DNA from 2 places in the Rhodothermus bifroesti genome. Region 1 is predicted to be linked to the other one. Evidence: riboswitches for the same ligand, from Rfam matches in the RefSeq annotation. Region 1 holds a riboswitch; the other holds the start of a gene.
The links. A riboswitch is a leader RNA that binds a small molecule or an ion and turns the genes downstream of it on or off. The one in region 1 is predicted to bind S-adenosylmethionine.
Positions count from the first base shown of each region.

Region 1 (3,402 bases):
GACAGTGCGGCCTGCACTTTACCAGGATGTGCGCTATCTGTCGTATGTCGTGGCTTCCAATGCCGGACTAACCCTGGAGCAGCAACAGGAAGTGCTAGAACTGCTGACCGAAAATGAGCGCCTGGCCTATCTTGTAGCACATCTGGAACGCTTGCTTCCACAGGTAGAACAGATGGAATCGGTGCGCCGGCGCATTCAATCGAATGGACATTTTCCACCTTCTTCAGATACGTAAATGACTATGCCTAAAATTGGTCCGTATACCCTACATGCAATAGAAACAGGACGATTTCGACTCGATGGGGGCGCGATGTTTGGGATTGTGCCCAAACCCCTTTGGGAGCGTTATGCCCCGGCCGATGCACGCAATCGCATTGTACTCAACATGCGCTGCTTGCTCTTAGAGAGCAGCAATCGGCTGGTGCTTATCGATAACGGTCTAGGAGATGCGTTTGATGCCAAATTTCAAGACCTTTATGCTGTCGATTACGAATATGCCGAACTGCACCGGTCACTACAGGCTTTAGGCTTTTCGGCAGCAGACGTAACCGATGTGGTGCTGACGCATTTACACTTCGATCACTGCGGGGGGAGTACGCGGCAAGGCCGGGATCGGCAGGAGATTGCATTTCCGAATGCCACATTTTATGTTCAGGAGCGGCATTGGTCTTGGGCTAGGCGTCCCCATTTGCGTGAACGGGCATCGTTTTTGCAGGAAAAACTATCTGTACTAGAGGCCTCGGGTCAGCTTCAGCTCTTAAAGGGTCCGGGTGAAGTGCTTCCAGGAGTTTTTGTGGAAGTGGTAAACGGACATACCGAAGCCCAGCAGCTCGTTCGGATTACAGGTCCGGAGGGCACACTGGTGTTTGTGGCTGACCTTATTCCGACGGCAGTGCATGTGCGGCCGCTCTGGAACATGGGATATGACATTCGTCCTCTAGTAACGATTGAAGAAAAGCTGGCTTTTCTGGAGCAGGCTGCAGCGCAGGGATGGCAATTGTTTTTTGAGCACGATCCTGAAATTGCCGTGGTGAGCCTGCAGCATTCGGAGCAAGGCATTGTGGCTGTGCATCCACGTTCGCTGGAGGAGGTCTTTTGACGATGGAAGCATCGCAAGTGCGCGTGCTCTTGGTAGCCGACGATACAGGGGGTGAAATGCGTCGAGGACTTGAAGCTTATGGTCTTCAGGTCGAAGTTTGTTCTGTTGCCTTATTGGAAACGCGCTTGCGGGAAACGACTTGGCATGGTGTGGTTTTGGGAGACCTATCGGAAGGCCTACTGAGCTTTTGTCTTCGACAGCTTCAGGGCCATCAGCCTCCGCTACCCGTGTTGTTGTGGCAGCAGGCGGAGCTTCCCAGGCTGGTGGCCTCGCTGGCGGCTGAGGGTCGGTTGCGCGTAGCCTTGCCTGGCCAAACAGAAACGCTTCGCGCTTGGGCCCAGGCATTAACCATGCGTGCGCACCTAACGCCTGAGGAACGGTTGCAGTGGTTGCGACAGGAGCTTTCCCGGCTCAATCACGACCTAAAGAATCCACTGGCGATTATTGCCGGTAATGCCCAGTTTATGCAGGAGCTGCTGCGCTTGTCCAGCGATCCGGCGGATTGGACAGGACCGGTAGCCGACATTTTAGAGGCTTGCGAACGGATTAACGCGTTGTTGCAACGCTTAGGAGCGCTGCGCGATGCGTTGCCAGAGTCCTAAGGCATTTTTTCACGGACGGCAATGTAAGGTGCAGGGGAACCGGGGTAGCAAGATCCCGTAGAAGGCGCCAACGGATTGTTCTTACCAGCTCATCCAGAAGGGTGGAGGGAACAGGCCCTGTGAAACCCTGGCAACCGCCCTACTGATCGTCGAGAGACGACAGCGGGAAAGGTGCCAATTCCTGCCTCGCGCGACCGCGAGGGGAGATGAGCTGTTCCAGCCGGCTAAGCCGCGCAGTGAACAGTGTAGCCTCTTCCGCGGGTCGGTTGCGGGAGAGGTTTTTTTATAACCTCTCATACGGGCGAGGGCAAGCAAGATGGGCTGGTCAGGCTGTGTAACGTTCACCAACCCACTGCATGCGGTATGCCGACTTCGCCGTTTGACCGTCCGTTGCGCTTCGAAACGTTGCAGGTACATGCTGGACAGGAGCCCGACCCCGCTACGCAGGCACGCGCTGTCCCGATCTATGCAACCACTTCGTATGTGTTCAAAGATGCCGACCACGCTGCTCGGTTGTTTGCGTTGCAGGAATTCGGCAATATCTACACCCGCATCATGAACCCCACGACCGACGTATTTGAACGTCGCGTAGCAGCCCTAGAAGGTGGGGTAGCAGCCCTGGCCACTTCAAGCGGTCAGGCGGCACAGTTTCTGGCGCTTACGACCCTGGCCGAGGCTGGAGACAACATTGTTTCGACCAGCTACCTTTACGGCGGCACGTATAACCAGTTTAAAGTCTCTTTTCCACGGATCGGCATTGAAGTGCGTTTTGCTGAGGGAGATGATCCGGAAACGATAGCACGGCTGATCGATGAGCGCACCAAGGCCGTGTACGTCGAAACGATTGGCAATCCAAGGTTTAATATTCCTGACTTTGAGCGCATTGCCGAGGTGGCGCATCAGCATGGCGTACCCTTGGTGGTCGACAACACTTTTGGTGCGTGCGGCTACTTGTGCCGTCCGATTGCTTTTGGTGCCGATATTGTGTTGCATTCTGCCACGAAGTGGATCGGCGGCCATGGTACAACGATTGGCGGCGTTATTGTGGATGCCGGGACGTTCCCTTGGGATAATGGTCGCTTTCCTGCTTTTACGGAGCCTGCCCCAGGGTATCATGGCCTGAACTTCTGGGAAACGTTTGGTCCGCAAGGTGTACTGGGGGTAAATGTGGCCTTTATCCTCCGAGCTCGGGTAGAAGGGATGCGCGATTTTGGCCCGTGCCCAAATCCGTTTGGTTCGTTTTTGCTGCTTCAAGGGCTAGAGACACTTTCGCTGCGCGTGCAGCGGAGCTGCGACAATGCCTTAGCGCTAGCCCGCTGGTTGCGTGAGCAACCCGAGGTGGCTTGGGTCAGCTATCCTGGGTTGGAAGATCATCCTTATCATGAGCGGGCCAAAAAGTACCTGCGTAACGGCTTTGGAGCCGTCTTGGCGTTTGGGCTGAAAGGCGGCTATGAAGCGGGTCGCGCTTTTGTGAGCCAGGTGCGCCTGGCCAGTTTGCTGGCGAACGTAGGTGATGCTAAAACGCTGGTGATTCATCCGGCGTCAACGACGCATCAGCAGCTAACGGCCGAAGAACAATTGGCTGCTGGTGTAACGCCCGACATGGTGCGTGTATCGGTTGGTATTGAACACATCGACGACATTAAGGAAGACTTCGCACAGGCGCTGGCACAGTGTTCCCTGGCCAAAGCGGCTTAAGCT
Region 1 is NZ_JAGKTL010000002.1:257,378-260,779, forward strand. It holds gene J8E65_RS04835 (LON peptidase substrate-binding domain-containing protein) at 1-235, shown strand, start outside; gene J8E65_RS04840 (MBL fold metallo-hydrolase) at 236-1,099, shown strand; gene J8E65_RS04845 (histidine kinase dimerization/phospho-acceptor domain-containing protein) at 1,102-1,701, shown strand; SAM riboswitch class I at 1,788-1,914, shown strand; gene J8E65_RS04850 (O-acetylhomoserine aminocarboxypropyltransferase/cysteine synthase family protein) at 2,065-3,399, shown strand.

Region 2 (3,402 bases), 130 kb from region 1:
CGTCTTCAGCCAGGGCCTTTGCTGCCTCTGGCGCCAGCGCAGTAATGCGCCGGGCCTGAGCAGCTAAGCGAAGGCCTAGTCCAAACCAAGCCGCCGCTGTTAGGATATGCAAAAGCACAAAAATCAGTTTAAGTAGCAGCATAGCACCTCGGTTTTCGATAGATTCGGGTAACCTTTAGCCGCTTACGTTCGTTAGCGGTCAGGGATGCAATAAAACAAGCAGCGAGCACACAAAAAGGCAAGCGGCGCTTTATGGCTTCTGTAGGAATCGTCGGGGCAGGCATTGCTGGGCTTGTGGCCGCCTACTACCTCAAACGTCGAGGATTAGAGGTAACGATCTTCGAAGCCACTGATCGCGTTGGGGGCTTTATGCAATCGGAGCAGGCCGAAGGATTTTTGGTAGAGTACGGCCCGCAAACGTTGCAGCGTACTTCAACGGAATTTGAGCACCTGCTTCGCGCGCTGGACTTGGAAGAGGCCTGCATTCCAGCAAGCCCGCTGGCTGCTCACCGGTTTATCGTTCGTCGAGGCCAACCGGTACCACTGCCACGTACTCCTTTGGAGCTGTTGCGCACGCCGCTATTGTCTCCACGTGCCCGGCTTCGCCTTTTGGCTGAGCCGTTCATCGCGCCAGCTGACCGCTTTACCGAAGAGACCGTGGCCGCTTTTGCGCAGCGACGCCTGGGGGCTGAGGCGCTCGATTACCTGGTTGAGCCCTTTGTGGCTGGCATCTTTGCGGGCGACCCCAAGCACCTCTCTGTCCGTCACGCTTTCCCCCAGCTGCATCGCTTAGAACAGCGTTTTGGGTCGCTCACCTGGGGAGCGATCCGCAGCCTTCCCGAACGTCGCTATCACCCAGCTCCACGCCGCTCCATGTTTTCGCTGGTCGGAGGCCTAGGCCAACTTCCCCAAGCATTAGCTCAAAAGCTGCAAGGCAACATTGTGTATAATGCCACCGTGGTTGCTGTCCGCTGGGGCGACAAAACGCCCTGGACGCTCACCTATCGCCAAGGGGCACACGTTGCCAACCAGTTGTTCGATGTGATCATTTGCGCAGCTCCCCTACATCAACTGGCTCAACTTGAAATCTTACCCTCTATTGAGCGCCATCCCTTACCTAAGGTCATCCATCCACCGCTGGCACTTGTGGCATTGGGCTTTCGGAAAGAACAAGTAGCCCATCCCCTCAATGGGTTTGGCCTACTGGTACCGGCAGTGGAGCGTTCGTTTCAGATTCTGGGTACGTTGTTTTCTTCTTCCATTTTCCCCAACCGTGCACCTGAAGGCCATGTGCTGCTGACCACCTTTGTTGGTGGCCAACGCCACCCCGAGCTGGCCCTGCTTTCTGAAGAAAAATTAGAGACCCTTGTGCGACGTGATTTGGAACGCTTACTAGGCATCTCTGGACCACCGGTTTTCCGGCGCGTCTGGCGCTGGGAACGTTCCATTCCTCAATACCATGTCGGCTACGACGCTGTGCTGGTGTGCCTACGAGAAATCGAAGTGCGCCGGCCAGGCCTGTTTTTGGCCGGTAACTATCGCAATGGCATTTCTGTAGTGGATGCAGCCAAGTCCGGACTTCAGGCTGCACAACAGGTCATTTTTTACCTGCGTCAAGAAGCGGCAGGGGGCGCAGCAAAGATCTTACTGGGCGAGTAAAGTTCTTGCAAAAAGCTTGTTCGCCCCTGTGGTTTTGCCGTATCTTTTGCTCGTCTCATCAAGAACGACCGAGGGAACAGGCCCGATGACGTCGTAGCAACCGAGCATCTCCTACCGGCAGGGAGGTGCTGTCCGGTGCTAAATCCTGCCCGGAAGTCCTGGAAAACAAAGCGCCACAGAGGGGCGTTTTTCTTCCGGGAAAGATGAGCGCATGGCCGACGGTTGACGTCTGCCGGGTGCTGGCTCATACGCTCGGTTCTTGATGAGGAAGTTCAATCGTGGTTGTTTCACCATCAAGAACCGACACGATCCATGCAACCTCAAACCCGTCTTACGCTGGCTGGCCAGCGAACCGATGCGAGCTATAACAGCATCATTCCGCCTATTTATCAGTGCGCCACGTTTCGTTTTGAAGACGTAGGCCTCACCAAGGGCTACGACTACACGCGTAGCGGCAATCCTACGCGGCGTACCCTAGAAGAGGTGCTTGCCGAACTTGAAGGGGGTGCCGGGGCTGTGGCCACCACCAGCGGTATGGCGGCCATTTCTACCGTTCTTTCGCTCTTTGAAAGTGGAGCGCATATTATTTGCGCCCACGACTGCTATGGAGGCACAGAACGCCTGCTATGCCTCTTGGAGCGCCAGGGCAAACTTGAAGTGTCGTTTGTGGACCTGCGCGACCTTAGTGCCGTCGAAGCAGCCCTGCGACCAAACACACGAGCCCTCTGGGTAGAAACCCCCTCCAATCCTCTGCTGCGCATTGTCGACTTGCAAGCACTGGGCCACTTTACGCAGGCGCATCAGCTGCTATTGATCGTCGATAACACGTTTCTTTCGCCCCTGCAGCAACGCCCTTTTGAATTTGGGGCCGATATCGTTGTGTATTCGACCACCAAGTATCTGAATGGCCATTCCGATGTTATCGGGGGTGCTGTTATCGCCCGAACGCCAGAATTGAACGAACAGCTTCAGTTTGCAGCCAATGCGCATGGCACCATTGCCGGACCTTTCGACTGCTGGCTGGTGCTGCGGGGACTCAAAACGCTGCCAGTACGCCTACGCCAGCACGAACATAACGCCATGGCTGTAGCCCGTTTTCTGGCACAGCATCCTAATGTCGAAAAAGTTTTTTATCCTGGCCTACCCACCCATGAGGGGCACGAACTGGCTGCTCGACAGCAAAAAGGCTTCGGTGGCATGGTTTCTTTCACGGTACGTGGTGGCCAAGAAGCCGTACACCATGTCCTACGTTCAACAAAAGTTTTTACGCTAGCCGAATCGCTAGGAGGGGTGGAATCGCTCATCGAACACCCCGCCACGATGAGCCACGCTTCCATGCGACCGGAACAACGGCAGGCTGCTGGCATTACGGATAACCTGATTCGGCTTTCGGTCGGCATCGAAGCCACCGAAGACCTGATTGCTGACCTAGAGCAGGCCTTGGCTTACAAGCCAGCCACTATCATGGCCTAGGTTGCATTCTGATAACAAATGTTGTAAATTTGGCGCTATCGTTACTAAGGTTGTCACGGTTTATGCTTTACAGAACGGCAAGCCTCGGCTTTCTAATGTGTCTGTGTCCGTGTTGTGGACGCCACACGGGAGGGGCTTGCCATGGCTGTAGCCGCTAATCAATCTGCATAGCATACAGTAACTCCAAGCCCCTCCTGCGCTGCAGTGAGGGGCTTTTTCGTTTAACCTGTCTTTTGCGGCATCATGCATCTTCCTAGACATACGTTGGCT
Region 2 is NZ_JAGKTL010000002.1:385,263-388,664, reverse strand. It holds gene J8E65_RS05405 (hypothetical protein) at 1-142, opposite strand, end outside; gene hemG (protoporphyrinogen oxidase) at 253-1,659, shown strand; SAM riboswitch class I at 1,712-1,831, shown strand; gene J8E65_RS05395 (trans-sulfuration enzyme family protein) at 1,972-3,132, shown strand; gene cobA (uroporphyrinogen-III C-methyltransferase) at 3,376-3,402, shown strand, end outside.
Region 2: it holds a riboswitch for S-adenosylmethionine, as region 1 does, so the genes downstream of both, J8E65_RS05395 (trans-sulfuration enzyme family protein) here and J8E65_RS04850 (O-acetylhomoserine aminocarboxypropyltransferase/cysteine synthase family protein) in region 1, are expected to answer to the same signal.